DNA from 2 places in the Bradyrhizobium sp. USDA 4532 genome. Region 2 is predicted to be linked to the other one. Evidence: riboswitches for the same ligand, from Rfam matches in the RefSeq annotation. Region 2 holds a riboswitch; the other holds the start of a gene.
What was found. A riboswitch is a leader RNA that binds a small molecule or an ion and turns the genes downstream of it on or off. The one in region 2 is predicted to bind ZMP and ZTP.

Region 1: another riboswitch for ZMP and ZTP. It lies ahead of glyA (serine hydroxymethyltransferase); the one in region 2 lies ahead of J2R76_RS04310 (bifunctional 5,10-methylenetetrahydrofolate dehydrogenase/5,10-methenyltetrahydrofolate cyclohydrolase).

The regions. Positions count from the first base shown of each region.
Region 1 is NZ_JALJZN010000001.1:1,296,134-1,303,368, reverse strand. Features, by position in the region: gene J2R76_RS06315 (sensor histidine kinase) at 1-1,372, shown strand, start outside; gene J2R76_RS06310 (response regulator transcription factor) at 1,369-2,031, shown strand; gene J2R76_RS06305 (helix-turn-helix domain-containing protein) at 2,242-2,934, shown strand; gene J2R76_RS06300 (DUF4440 domain-containing protein) at 3,036-3,482, shown strand; ZMP/ZTP riboswitch at 3,772-3,857, shown strand; gene glyA (serine hydroxymethyltransferase) at 3,894-5,165, shown strand; gene J2R76_RS06290 (hypothetical protein) at 5,250-5,408, shown strand; gene J2R76_RS06285 (HAD family phosphatase) at 5,847-6,473, shown strand; gene glp (gephyrin-like molybdotransferase Glp) at 6,500-7,235, shown strand, end outside.
Region 2 is NZ_JALJZN010000001.1:896,319-903,553, forward strand. Features, by position in the region: gene J2R76_RS04285 (hypothetical protein) at 177-527, shown strand; gene J2R76_RS04290 (VOC family protein) at 543-926, opposite strand; gene J2R76_RS04295 (hypothetical protein) at 1,188-1,823, shown strand; gene J2R76_RS04300 (hypothetical protein) at 2,039-2,563, shown strand; gene J2R76_RS04305 (hypothetical protein) at 2,684-3,094, opposite strand; ZMP/ZTP riboswitch at 3,312-3,391, shown strand; gene J2R76_RS04310 (bifunctional 5,10-methylenetetrahydrofolate dehydrogenase/5,10-methenyltetrahydrofolate cyclohydrolase) at 3,407-4,270, shown strand; gene J2R76_RS04315 (MaoC/PaaZ C-terminal domain-containing protein) at 4,400-4,852, shown strand; gene J2R76_RS40765 (zinc-ribbon domain containing protein) at 4,911-5,498, shown strand; gene J2R76_RS04325 (hypothetical protein) at 5,709-6,002, shown strand; gene J2R76_RS04330 (hypothetical protein) at 6,246-6,617, shown strand; gene J2R76_RS04335 (hypothetical protein) at 6,700-7,235, shown strand, end outside.

The sequences.
Region 1 (7,235 bases), 400 kb from region 2:
GGCTATCGTCTCAACGCTCTGCTTTGCCGTCATCTCCGGCTATTTCCTGATCGAGGCCGACCGCTCGGTGCGCGGGCGGATCGCGGCCGTTGCCGATGTCGCCGCCAAGACGCTGGAGCTGCAGCAGAGCAAGATCCAGTGGCTGAACAATGCGCGTTCCGACTTTCCCGATCTCGACAGCGTTGCCGCGACGGTCATGACGCCGGGACTGTGCATCGCCTTTCGCAGCAATAGCGGCGAGATCAGCCAACGCTTCTGCGGCGGCGCGCAGACTGACACGGCCGCGCCGCCGCTGGCCTTCGCGGCGCTCTATCGCCGCCTGTTCGATCCCGGACGCGAGGCGGTGCAGCAGGTGGTTTCGCGCGGCATTGCCGTCGGCGAAGCGGTGGCCTGGATCGATCCGGCGGTGCCGACCGCCGAGGCCTGGCACGATGCCGGCCGGCTGATGGCGGTTTTCATGATCGCGCTGCCGTTGCTCTGCGCTTTGGTCTATGCGGCGCTGGCGCGCGCGCTGCGTCCGACGCGGCAGATCCGCGACGGGCTCGAGCGGATCGCCGCAGGCGACCTCGCCGCGCGCCTGCCGCCGTTCGATCTCGCCGAACTGTCGGCGATCGGCGATGTCTTCAACCAGCTCGCCGAGCGCCTCGCCGCCGCGCTCTCCGACCGCAACGCGCTGACGCAGAAACTGATCCTGGTGCAGGACGAGGAGCGCCGGCACCTCGCGCGTGAGCTGCATGACGAGTTCGGGCAGTCGCTGGCCGCAATCCGTGCGCTCGCCGCCTCGGCGCGCCAAACCGCGGCCGCGGATTGCCCGCCTTTGCTCGCCGAATGCGACGGCATCGCGCGGACCGCGACCGACATGATGGAGACGTTGCGCGGCGCCCTCTTCCGGCTCCGCCCGCCCGATGTCGACGAACTCGGACTTGCGGCCAGCCTCGAGGGCCTGGTCGCCGGCTGGAACGGCCGCAGCCGCGGACAGCCACGGTTCGAGATCACCATATCGGGATCGTTCGAGCGCCTGGTCGCCTCCGTCAGCGCCAATCTCTACCGCATCGTGCAGGAGGCGCTCACCAACGCCGCCAAGCATGCCGGCGCCACGCGCGTCATGCTGCGGCTTGAGATGCGCGAGGCGCCGCCTGGCGGCGGCGACAGCGCGATCGTGCTCGCGATCGACGATGACGGCCAGCCCGGCGATCCGCAAGGCGATCCCCAGCTCAGGTCCGGCCTCGGCCTGCTCGGCATGCGCGAGCGGGTCGCCGCGCTGGGCGGGCGGCTCAGCTTCGAGACCGGACAGCCCAGCGGCTCCTCGCTCCGCGTCATCGTTCCCGTCGCGGCCAGCCGAGAGGCCGCACCGGTGGAGCGCGCGGCATGAGCCACGCGGCGCGCACCATCATGCTGGTCGACGACCACGCCGTCGTCCGGGAGGGCTACCGGGCGATGCTGCAGAAGCAGCCGGGCCTCTGCGTCGTCGCCGAAGCCTCCGACGGCGTCGAGGCCTACCGCCTCTACAAGGACACCGGGCCCGACCTCGTCATCATGGACCTGTCGATGCCCGGCATCGGCGGCATCGAGGCCATCCGCCGCCTCCGGCAGTGGGACAGGCGCGCAAAAATCCTGGTGTTCACCATGCACCAGAGCGCGGCCTTTGCCGTGCAGGCGATCCGCGCCGGCGCGAGCGGCTATGTCACCAAGACCAGCCCGCCGGAGACGCTGGTGCACGCCGTGATGGATGCGCTGTCGGGCAAGATCGCGATCAGCCCGGATATCGACCACGAGCTCGCGCTCAGCCACCTTGCCGGCGAGACCAAGGCGGCCGACCTCCTGACCGCGCGGGAATTCGAGGTGCTGCGCATGCTGCTCGCGGAAAACACCACCGAGGAGATCGCCGAGGCGCTGCACCTCAGTCCCAAGACGGTCGCGAACCTCCATTCCCTGATCAAGGACAAGCTCGGCGTCGGCACCGATATCGAGTTGGTCCGCCTCGCGCTGCGGCAAGGCATCCTCACGCAGATCGATCTCGGCGAACGCTGAGCCCGCGGTGGCACCAGCCAGGCCGCGTACTGGCAAATCGAGCCGCATCTGCCTCCGGGCAAACCGAACATCGAGCCGGCATCGTCGAATGGCCGAGTCTCGAGAAAATCGCGTAACAGACCTCCAGGACAGCCTCGATGCTGGCTCGTCTGGGACATAGTTCAGAACCTGGACTACCTTGGTGGCCCTCGTGATGCTAAAGTTCTCGTCATGAAAGGCTATGGATCATTTTGCCCCGTAGCCAAAGCTGCGGAAATTCTCACGGAGCGGTGGACCCCGCTCCTGCTCCGCGAACTGTTGCTGGGGTCCCACCACTTCAACCAGCTTCGCCGCGGCATCCCGCAGATGTCGCCGACCCTCCTCTCCAAGCGCTTGCAAACGCTAGAAGAAGCCGGGCTAATCTCACGCAGATCAGGCGATAACGGGCATTGGGAGTACCATCCAACCCAGGCAGCCAGGGAAGCCAGGCCAATTATCGATGCAATGGGCTATTGGGGCCACAAATGGGCTCGCAGCCAGCTCACACCCAACGAACTTCACGCGGGCCGGCTCATGTGGAATATGCGCCGTTCGTTCGATCTAAGGCACATTCCATGCGACTTCGTTCTGTACATCGAGATTGCGGACGCTCGGCCAAAGCGCTGGTGGTTTGTTGTGAAGAAGGAGGAAGCCGATCTTTGCTGGGATGACCCCGGCTTCAAGGTCGATATCAGCCTCTATGCGAGTCTGCTGACGCTCGTGCAGATTTTCGTAGAAGAGATGCCGCTGCTACGGGCGTGTGAGCTCGGCAAAATCGAGATCGACGGTCCCAGGCATCTTGTGAACAGCATGCGGACTTGGTTCCCACGCAGCAAATATGCCGATGAGGCGCCGGCGGCCGCAGATCGAGTCTCAGCCAGTTGAGGATATCCAGTCCACTTTCTGGACTAGTGGTTCTGCTTGCCTCGGCTATAGCGTTTGCGAATGCGCTCCCGCGCTAAGCATCTCAGCTAAAGGAGGCAAAGATGAGCCGCCCTTCTCTTCCTTCATGCACCCTGTTGTTGATCTTTACTTGTACTTGCGTCAGTCCCGCAGGGGCAGCCCCACCTGCCGACGAACTTTCCTCGGCGGCTGCCAAATGGGATGCCGCCATCAACAACGCAGACTTCGATGCCCTGTTACCGTTGTATGCCGCTGACGCCAGATTGATGCCGCCTGGTGCGCAGCCAGTCACCGGCCCTTTGGCAATCCGTAATTTCTTTGCCGGGCGGGGAAGAAGCGTCAGAGATCACAAGGTTGAGTTGCTCGATGTGTTGCCCATGGGAAACTACGCCTACACCACCTCGCATTTCACGGCCACGCTAGTAATAAATGAGAAGGCGGCGCCAATTTCTGGCAGCACCGTGAGACTGCTTGAACGCCAACCCGACGGGCAGTGGAAGATAAAGTCTCATATCTTCGTCAAGGAATAGATTCGCGGGTGCCACAGCCACACGGTCAGCCACCCCGCAAGCCTGACGGCCCGCAAGTGACGGATGGTCATGCACCTTATTGGCCCTCAGCCGAAGACGGCATTGATCATCGGGACATCGGTTCATTGGGTAAGCCGGACGTCCCTCGGTTTGGTCGCCATTGCCGTGGCTGTCGCCAGATGTTCGATCTCGCCCAACGCTGGGCCCGCGGCGGCGCCAGCAACCAACCCTTGCGAGCCCGCCGGGGATTGGATAGCCTTCTGCTCGCGATGAGCTTCGCAGGCTCATTCGCCCCTCGCGCGACTGGCGAGCTTACGTGGAATTGACCACGGTGAAGCGCGAAGGGTTCCAACGCCGTTCGCCTGGGCAACCCGTTCAGCTGATGATCCAGCGTCTTAGGGAGCCCGCACCATGCCGTCATTCCGCAATGAACTCCATCTCAACGATTCGGAAGTTGCCCTTGCGCTCGAGGGCGAAGAGCGCCGCCAGCAAGACGGCGTCGAGCTGATTCCATCGGAGAACTACACCTACCCCGAGGTGCTCGAGCTGCTGGGATCGGTGTTCACCAACAAGTATTCCGAAGGTTATCCGGGACGCCGCTATTACGGCGGCCAGGAATTTACCGACCAGATAGAGAACCTTGCCCGCCAGCGCGCTTGCGCGCTGTTTCGCGCCGAACATGCCAACGTTCAGCCTCTGTCCGGGTCGCCAATGAACCAGGCCGTGTATCTCGGCCTGCTGCAGCCCGGCGATACGATATTGGCGATGGACCTGTCACACGGCGGCCATCTCACTCATGGCGCGCCGGTGTCGCACATGGGGCGGCTCTTCAACTTCGCCCGCTACAAGACGCAGCCGTCAAACGGCGGCGCCATCGATTTCGATGAGCTCCGCGCCATGGCCCGGCACGTCCGCCCGAAGCTGGTGCTGTGCGGCTACAGCTCTTATCCGCGCGATCTGGATTATGCGTCCTTCAAGAGCATCGCCGATGAGGTGGGTGCACTGACCATGGCCGACGTCAGCCATTACGGCGGCCTGATCGCCGGCAATGCCTTGCGCAATCCGCTCGATGCGGGTTTCGACGTGATGACGACGACATCGCACAAGACGCTTCGCGGGCCGCGCGGCGGCATCGTTCTCTGTCGCCGGGAGTTCGCCGGCAAGATCGACGCGTCGGTGTTCCCGGGGCTGCAGGGAGGTCCGCACATGAACGTTGTGGCCGGAACCGCGGTCACGCTGAAGAAGGCATCGACGTCCGATTTTCAGGCCTATGCAAGACTGGTCATGCGCAACGCGAAGGTCCTGGCCGAAGCGTTGATGGAACGTGGCATGACGTTGATCACCGGCGGAACCGATAATCACATGATGGTTGTGGATACGGTGGCCAGCGTCGGCGTGGACGGCGGCGCGGCCGAGAACATCCTCGACGCCGTCGGGATCACCGCAAACAAGCAGATCATTCCCGACGATCCGCGTCCGCCGCTCAAGCCGAGCGGCATTCGCCTCGGGACGCCGGCGGCGACCACGCGCGGCATGGGCGAGCCCGAAATGCGCCTCATCGCCGAACTCATTGCGGAATCCCTCCGGTCGAAGGGAGATGCAGCGGTCGTCAAGCGACTGAGGTCGAACAGCGTCGAGATGTGCCGCGCCTTCCCCGTTCCGGGGATCGCGCCGCCCTCATAGGCAGCCGAGCCGCGTTCCTGTTCCGCATTCGTCGCGTAGCTCGGCAGGTCGTGAAGGTTCCCGGGGGAAGGACCGGAACGGAAATTGATGCTGTTCGTTGGACCGCATGACCTCGAAGACGGAGCGTCCAACGCCGTGACCCGGAAAACCTTGCAAGCACGCTCGGAACAGGCGCTCGTCGTCATCATTCTCAGCACCGGTGCGCTGATCGGTTACCTCGGCCTGGCGCTATCCAGGCTGTGAGAGCTACGCCCGGCGGGCGTCAAGCCGCCGGCAAGCATCAAGTCGCTTGGTGCGCTGAAAGCTAGTGCGTGCGTGCCACTGAGTTGCCCGACGCGGCAAGCCAAGCCCCGTAGCAAAAATATAGGGTGAAAAGACCAAGGCTCGGACAGATCATGTCGCGAGAATATGGATGTTTGAAGCACAAGCGACGACACCCGCCGTCGTCCCGGCGAAGGCCGGGAGCCATTACCCCAAATCTCAATTGTTGTGCGACGCTGGGGCCACGATCCCGTTCCTGATCAAATGCGGTGGTTGTGGGTCCCGGCCTTCGCCGGGACGACGGTGGTGTGCGCGGGAACAGTCTCGCGATGAATGCAACGCCACGTACAATCCACACACCGGTCACTGAAATCGAGGACATTGCCGCCTGCCCGCAATTCTCGTACACGGTTTCATGCAATGACCTCGCAATTCACTCCCAACTCCGTCGACGTGCTGCTGTTCGATATCGGCCGCGTCGTGCTCGACATCAACTTTGACAAGGTGATGGCGCACTGGGCGCAGCATGCCGGGTGTGCGCCCGCCGAGCTCGCCACGCGCTTTGTCGTCGACGACAGTTTCAAGCATCATGAGATCGGCCGGATCGACGACGCGGCTTTCTTCGAGAATCTGCGCCGGACGCTCGGCATCAACATCACGGACGCCCAGTTCCTCGAAGGCTGGAACGCGATCTTCACCGGCGAGATGCCGGGCATCGCCCCGCTGCTCGCGGCGGCCGCCAAGCGGATGCCGCTCTACGCCTTCTCCAACACCAATCCGGCCCATGTCGCGCATTTCTCGGTCACCCACGCCGACCTGCTCAGCCATTTCCGCAACGTCTTCCTGTCCTCGAGCATCGGCTTCCGCAAACCCGACGCCGAGGCCTATGATCATGTGGTAAAAGCCATCGGCGTGCCGGCGTCGCGGATCCTGTTTTTCGACGACCTGGCCGCCAATATCGAAGGTGCGCGGGCCCGCGGCCTTTATGCTATCCACGTGACATCGACGGATGACGTGGCAAGGGCTTTGACCGCACTTGGAATTTGAAGATTAGGAATTGAGGAACTCTGAGCGTGGCCCTGATGCCGGTTGCCGATGCCCTGTCCGCCGTCCTCGCCGGCGCCGAACCGCTGCCGGAGGAGATGGTCGCGCTCGATGCCGCCTACCACCGCACGCTTGCGCACGATCTCGCGGCGCTCCGCACCCAGCCGCCGCAGCCGATGTCGGCGATGGACGGCTATGCGGTGCGCGCCGCCGATGCGGCTGATCTAAAGGCCCGGCTCAAGGTGATCGGCGAAGTCGCCGCCGGCCGGCCGTTCGAGCGGACGGTCGGCGCCGGCGAGGCGGTGCGGATCTTCACCGGCGGCGTGATCCCCAATGGCGCCGACGCGGTGATCATCCAGGAGGACACCGCCGTCGACGGCGACCACATCACGATCACGGAGGCCGCCAGCGTCGGGCGGCACATCCGCCCGGCTGGGGTCGACTTCCGTGAGGGCGAGGTGCTGCTCGCCGGCGGCAGCCGCCTGTCCGACCGCGCGCTGTCGCTGGCGGCCGCCATGAACTATCCGGAACTTGCGGTGCGCCGCCGCCCGAAGGTCGCGGTGCTGGCGACCGGCGACGAGCTGGTGATGCCGGGCTCGCAGCCCGGTCCCGGCCAGATCGTCTATTCCAACGGCTACGCGCTGCGGGCGCTGGCGCGCGCCGAAGGCGCCGAGACCGTCGACCTCGGCGTTGCCGCCGACACGGTGGAGGCGACCACGGCGGGCATCCGCCGGGCGCGCGAGGCCGGTGCCGATGTCCTGATCA
Region 2 (7,235 bases):
ACGGCGCAATGACAGCGGACCGTACGCGCGAATCAAAGTGGCCCGCGAAATGCATAGCTCTGGTTGCACTGGCCGGTGAGTGCTGGAGCAAACACATGTCTGACTGGATTGAATCCGGCGGCCATTGGGCACGCCCTCGCAGGCTCAATGGAACTTCGGCCCGTTATGCGGGCCACATGATCGCATCCCTCGTGCTGATAACGCTGGTGTTGGTCGCGGCCATGCGAATCGCGCAGGCGCGCGATCCCGACGGCCGCTACGCCAATTCGCCGCTGAAGGAGTGGTTCGACGGCCTGCGCAGCGGCAAAGGGCCGTGCTGTTCGGATGCCGACGGCACAGCGGTCAGCGATGTCGACTGGGAATCCAAGGACGGGCACTATCGTGTGCGCCTCGACGGGGCGTGGATCGATGTCCCCGACGAGGCCGTGGTCACCGAGCCCAACCGGGTCGGTCGCGCCATGGTCTGGCCGATTCCCAGCTACATGGGCGTGACGATCCGCTGCTTCATGCCCGGCAGCATGACTTAGCGCCGCACGCGTGGCTCAGACGTATTTCTGGTCGCGCTCGAGCAGTTCGATCGAGATGCCCTGCGGGCCACGGATGAAGCAGATCCGCACGCCGGGACGGATCGTGGTCGGCTCCTTGGTGAATTCGACGCCCTTGGCCTTGATCTCGGCCGCGACCGCGTCGATGTCCTTCACCGTGAGCCCGAAATGATCGAGCCCCTGATAGGGCGTCACCGGCGCGGCGTTGACGCCGTCGCCCTGGGTCACCTCCGCAATGAACACCCTGGCGCCGCCGAGCTGGACGTCGATGCGGCCGGGGCCGCGGATGATCTCGCCGCCGAGAATGTCGCGCAGCCAGGTCGCGGTGGCCTCGGGATCGGGACTGCGCAGGTGGACGTGGTCCCAGGTGACGACAGGCATTGCGATCTCCTTGTTGTTGTCGTGCCGCTGTTCGGTGCGCGGCACTCGCTCTCGGGCGGCACAAATCTAGCGAGCGGTTCGCTGGGATACCATCCCTCGTTATGCCTGCCCAAGATTGTCGTCCCGGAATGAAACCATTGCGGCCGTCAGCGATTGTTTTTGCGTGGCCGCTCGACCTGCGGCCGTCCCGGAAGCCGCGCGGTGCGGCTTCCTCTCTGTGTGGGGGCGGCCCGATCAGGCTGCCAGGGTGAGGGCACGACGATGCGGATCGGCTTGGCGTCGTTTCGGAGGTTGGCCGCCGGACGTCTCGGTGAAGGGGGCTTCTACGCCAGCCTGCTGCTGCCGCTGATTGCGCTCGCCGGGATCGCCGCATGGTTCATGCTTCCCGAGCCGAGCGACGCCGGGGACCAGGATGTCTGGCCGGTGTCCTCCATGATCCGCACCGCGCAGAATGCCCCGACCGGCGAGCAACCAGCCCAAATCACAAATCAGACCGCGAGGGATGCGCTTGCCGCACCGGCGGACGAGCCGACCACCGTCGGTGTGGCCATCGCTCCACAGGGGGCAGAGGAGGCCAAGCCGTCCGGGCCCGGCGCTGAAAGGTCGCCGCTGGATAAGCTGCGGATCGCCTCGCAATCGTGGCGGCGCGGCGGGCTGGGTTCGAAGGCGCTGGTCACCCTGACGCTGCGCAATGCCAATGATTTCGCCGTCAAGGATATCGAGATCGCCTGCGCCTTCATCCGCCGGGACGGTCGGCCGCTGACCGAGCGCAAGCGGCTGATCTCCGACACCATCGCCATGAAGAGCCGCAAGACTTACTCGCAAATGTTGGTCGGGTTCGTCAACGTGAACGCAAACAAGGCGAAATGTTCGGTCGTGACGGCGAGCCGCCTCTAATTCCCGGCATCTCGAAAAAGTGACCGCGAATTGACTTGTCGGGTGAACCGTAACGGCCGGACAGGAACTAACTAATAAACCAGCCGTTAGCGAACGACCCGGGAGCGCGGACAGCGTCCGGGTGATCATGCGCAGACGATGAAATCGCCCGCGCGATGACTGATGTCGTCGCGCCGAGATGAACCGCGCCCTGCTGCGCGGGGGGAGCTACCAAAATGCCTGTGGCGCGTTATTTCCTGTTCGTTGGTGGAGTGCTGCTCGCGCTGCTCTTCGTCGTCAATGCCATCGTGCCGCAGGAGGCCGTGGTCGCCGGCCAGAACCAGGGACTGTCGTCGCCGGGCGTCGACAAGACCATGGTGCGCATCAAGTCGACCCAGAAATTGCCCGAGCGGGTGGTGTACGACACCAATTTGCCGACCATTGTTCCGGCGCAGGTCAACGCGGTCGCCGCGGCCATCCCGTCGGCTACGGGCGATGCGTCGGCGCAAGCCCGCGTCCGCAATACGTTCGCCCAGTTCATTCCGCCGGAGAAGGCTGATGCGCAGAAGGTCGCGGCTGAGGCAAAATCGGCTGAACAACCGGCGCAGGCCCAGCCTCAGGCGCCGAAGAAGCGCAAGGTCGCGCGCTACCATGCCCATCCCCAGCCGCCGATGCGGCTGGCACAGCCCGGCATGTATCAGCCCTACCGCGTCGCGCAGCAGCAGCGCATGGGCTTCTTCGGCGGCTTCGGCACCTGGTAAGAAAGGGCTGCCGCAGCCGGCAATCAATCCGCCGCCGCAAACACTTGCGGCGGCTTTTTCATGTCCGCGATCAGGCGGGTGGCCGGATCCGGGACGGCGTCCGAGCGGCGCTCGCTACCTTTAGCGCGGCAGGCGCGGAATCTTGTCCGCGAAGCCGTTGTAGCAGGTCAGCCGCTCGTCCTCTTCCTTCACGAAGCGGCAATCGTTGACGCCCTTGGCCGGGGCAGCCTTCGGCTTCGGCTGCGGCTTGAAAATCTCGTCGTAGCAGATCAGTCGCTCCTTGGTGGCGTCGTCGATGTCCTGACAGGCCTGAAGCTTCTGAGCGACCGATTGAGGCTTGCCGGGCGCGGCAGGCTTCTCGCCCTTCTTGGCGGCCGACTTCTTGCCGACCTGGACCAGCGGCTTGTCGCCGACCATCGGCTGCGAGGTCGCCGCCGCCGGCTTGTCTGCGTCGGCGGGGGCCGGCGTGGTGCCTTGGGCAAGCGCGGCAGCCGGGCAGAAGAGCGCCAGCGCGAGGATGATATGTCTCATGTCGAAAATGTCCGAAATGGCGTGATGACCGGAAGGATGGCGCCGGGGATCGGAAAAGCCCGGCAAGCGCCGAGACTTAACGCAAGTCTTGCCCGAATCCTACCCCCAGAGGTGACCCGCCCGGCACCGATCCACCGGCAAAAGTGAGGGCAATTCGTCGCCGTTCGACCCGCGGGAGAGCGTGAATTGCCTTTGCCCGGCGGGGCGGCTATGACCACGCCATCTGCGCGACTGGCGCTTGGATGGACCACCATCGGGGAGCGCAGAGACTGAACGCCGCGCGCCTGGGCACCGCTTCGAAACGGAGGTGCCATGACGGCGAACATTCTCGATGGGCATGCACATGCCCAAATTGTCATCGACAAGATTGCTGGCGAACTCGACCGGCTGCCCCGCGCGCCGGGGCTTGCGGTCGTGCTGGTCGGCTGCGACCCGGCGAGCCAGATCTATGTGCAGAGCAAGGTCAGGATGGCCGAGCGGCTCGGCCTGCGCGGCGAGGTCGCACGCCTGCCGGATGATGCCAGCGAGTCCGATCTGCTTGCCGGAGTAGAGGCGCTCAATGCGCGCGACGATATCGACGGCATCCTGGTGCAGCTGCCGTTGCCGGCGCATATCGACGCCTTGCGCGTGATGGCGGCGGTCGATCCCGCCAAGGATGTCGACGGCCTGCACGCCCTGAACGCCGGCCGGCTGTTTCATGGCGATGACGCGCTGGTGCCGTGCACGCCGCTCGGCTGTCTCCGGCTGATCAAGTCGGTCCGATCAGACCTCACCGGCGCCCATGCCGTGGTGATCGGCAGCTCCAACATCGTCGGCAAGCCGATGGCCGCGTTGCTGCTGCAGGAGCACGCGACCGTGACGCAGACCCATATCCACACCCGCGGCATCAGCAGGATCTGCCGCGAGGCCGAAATCCTGGTGAGTGCGGTGGGCAAGGCCGGCCTCGTGCGCGGCGACTGGATCAAGCCCCAGGCCATCGTCATCGACGTCGGCACCACGCGCGTCGAGAGGCCGGACGGCGGCTATGCGGTGTGCGGCGACGTCTCGTTCGACGAGGCGGTGCAGGTCGCCGGCGCCATCACGCCGGTGCCGCGCGGCGTCGGCCCGATGACGATCGCCTGCCTGATGGAGAACACGCTGAAGGCGGCAAAGGCGAGGGCGGCGCGGCTGCAATAGCGCGGGATACCTGCGGCGATATGCGAGCGGTGGGTATCGCTCGCGTATCGCGCGCGAAGTTCATGACGTCCGGGGTAATGGAAAGCCCGCACCATTCGTCTATCGTCGCGCGACAGATGGAGGCGCGCGATGCTGTATGCGGAAGATCTCACCGAGGGCCAGACGTTCAAGCTTGGCAGCTACACGATCGGCGAGGCCGAGATCCTGGAGTTCGCCGGCAAATATGATCCGGTGCCAATCCATGCCGATCCCGTCGCGGCTGCGGCAGGCCCGTTCGGCGGACTGATCGCAAGCGGTTTCAACACCATTGCGATCTATCAGCGGCTCGTAGTGGAGGCGATCTGGACCAAGGTGGCGGGGATCGTCGGGCGGAGCTTCGAGATCCGCCTGCCGAGCCCGGTTCGGCCCGGCGCCACGCTCACCGGCCAATCCCAGATCCAGAAGATCACCATCAGGCCGGAGCGGCGCGACGCTGTCGTGATCTTCAAGACGGAGCTGGTCAACGACGAGCAGCGCCCGGTTCTTGTCCTCGTGCTCGACGCGCTGATCCGCATGCGGCCGGCGGAGCAGGGGCCGGCATAGGCGCGGCCTGAGGGGCATCCCGAGGTCATCCGCCTCGGACGGCCGTCAGCGCCTCTACGTGTTCCCCGCACGCGACCTTGTCGTCGCGCAATGTTGCGGCAATTATGACAAGCCGGCGGCAGAACGGCAGCGCATCAATGACGTCATCATCGACGAGGTCGTGCTGCCCGGTATTTGCTTCGTCGATGCGCCGAACGCATTCGACCCAGACGGATGTGCCGCCGTGAAACGCAGCAAGCAGACGAACGGAGAGATCGAAGCCAGGCGGCGCAAGGCCGAGGAATGGCTCCGCATGCAGACCCGACGCGCCGCTGAACGGCAACGGCTTCGCGACTACAAGATTGCGCTGGCGCGCGACGAGGTTGCCGTCGATACGACGCGGCTTGCGCCCTCGAACAGCTATTCGACCCCCGACTTCGTGCTGCGCGGAACCTATCGACCCGAGCCCTTCGTCTGCAAGGACTGCGGTGTTGCCGAGGTCTGGACGCCGTTGCAGCAGAAATGGTGGTACGAGACCGCCAAGGGCGACGTGTTCACCAAGGCGGTGCGCTGCCGGGCCTGCCGCACCAGGGAGCGCGCGCGCAAATCCGCCGCACGCCGCGTGCATCTGGAAGGACTCGCAAGGAAGAAGCCTCCCGTCTCGTAGCGATGGGCGTGACTTCAGGGTCGCACTTCACATCTGATGCGCGGGGAACCGCTGCGCAGGCGGTCAATGCGTCGCGCGTGCGGAACGTTTCGTTGCCTGATTGGTTCGAGACCTTGAAGCCCCCGATGTGGGGTGCGGGCGGGGAGGAACCAGCCAAGGAAACTTGTCAAGGAAACCATCGCGGCCGGAACCAACGAGAAGGAGCAGCGGATGAAACTCAATTCCACGCAAGTCAAGCAGACCATGACGCAACTGAATGCCCAGGTGCTTCCGGACGATCACCCGGCCGTGGCGCAACTGAACAGCGTGTTCGGTGAGCACACATTCTTCGTCGACACCAGCGGGCTCAAGGTGCTTGAACCGGCCCAGACCTCCGACATGCCGGGGCAGACCGGCGAAGTCGTCAGTCTCGCCGAGTGGAGCGATCCGGAGCTGACCTCGCTTCGGCCGCACGAGCCCGAGCCGACCGGCGTGCTCATCGCGCTTGAACCCAGCAAGCACTGAAGCGTTCCAGCGCGAAGTGAATACCGGTTCGCGCAACCAAAACGCCATCAAGCAAGGGGATTGAGAGCATGATCCGATTCAATCGGATCATGCTCTTTGTGCTGCATCGTGCGACACCGCGATCGGCCGTCCTGATGGCGACAGCCCCGACGTCGCATCAAGAGGTGCCGAAAGTCACATGGCAAATCAGCGCCGCCTGCGTATGCATCGGTTTGAGATGGGTATCCAGGCGGTGAGGGGCAGATGGGGATCGTGCGGCGCTGGAGCCCTGACGAGGACGACAAGCTCAGAGAGCTCGCCAGGGCCGGCAAGAACGCTCTCGAGATCAGTAACGAACTGACCCGCAGCGCTTCGGCCGTGCGCCGGCGCGCCGAGGTCCTGTCGGTCCTGATCATGGCAAAGGCGTTTCGCGCGCGCCCCTCGCATGTCGCCACCCATCTCGAGCGGGTCGCGATCGACGCGATCCGCAACCGCCGTCCGTTTCCCGCGGGCGTCGGCCCGAGCACCATTGCCGGAATGATCGAGAAGGGCTGGATCGTCCCGGAGATGGGGCGCAGATACAACGTGACCGATGCCGGCGTGGAGGCGGTGCGGCGGAAGATTCCGAGCGGCTGAAGGGAATGCCGGCTGCACGCCGGGCGCGCCATGCCGAAGCGGCTTACGCATGCGGTGGGGAAGGCGGACCATTCGCGACCGAATGCAAGATTTCGCGCCCGAGACGGACGTCCCATCCGTTCAATCATCGGGGGCGCGACGACCTGCGGCCTCTTTGTGTCCTCGTCAGCCCACCGATCTGATTGCGCCGATGCTCAACGCCCAGCTAGCCCAAGCCGACCGATATCAAGCCGACCGATACCAGCGTTTCGCCGATCTCGCTGTCACCGTCGGTGACGCGATCAATGCGATCGCCGGGTTGAATCCGGCTCAGCGTACAGACGTGGACTTCCTCGAACGCGAATTCATCCCGGCGCTGGGGCTCAATGACGAACTGCTTCATGAGCAGCCGCCGGAGCTGGCGCCGAACTTCGGCAAGGGCCTCCACCTTTGGCAATACCCGAACCAGCTTGCGCCATACCTCGCCTGGCTTGCGCGCAATTCGTCCGGCGTTTCCTCGTACATGGAAATCGGCTGCCGCTGGGGCGGCATGTTCGTCCTGGTTACGGAGTGGCTCAGGAACAGCGGCGCCGACCTCAAGACCGTGATTGCACTCGATCCGATCGCGCCGACGCCCTT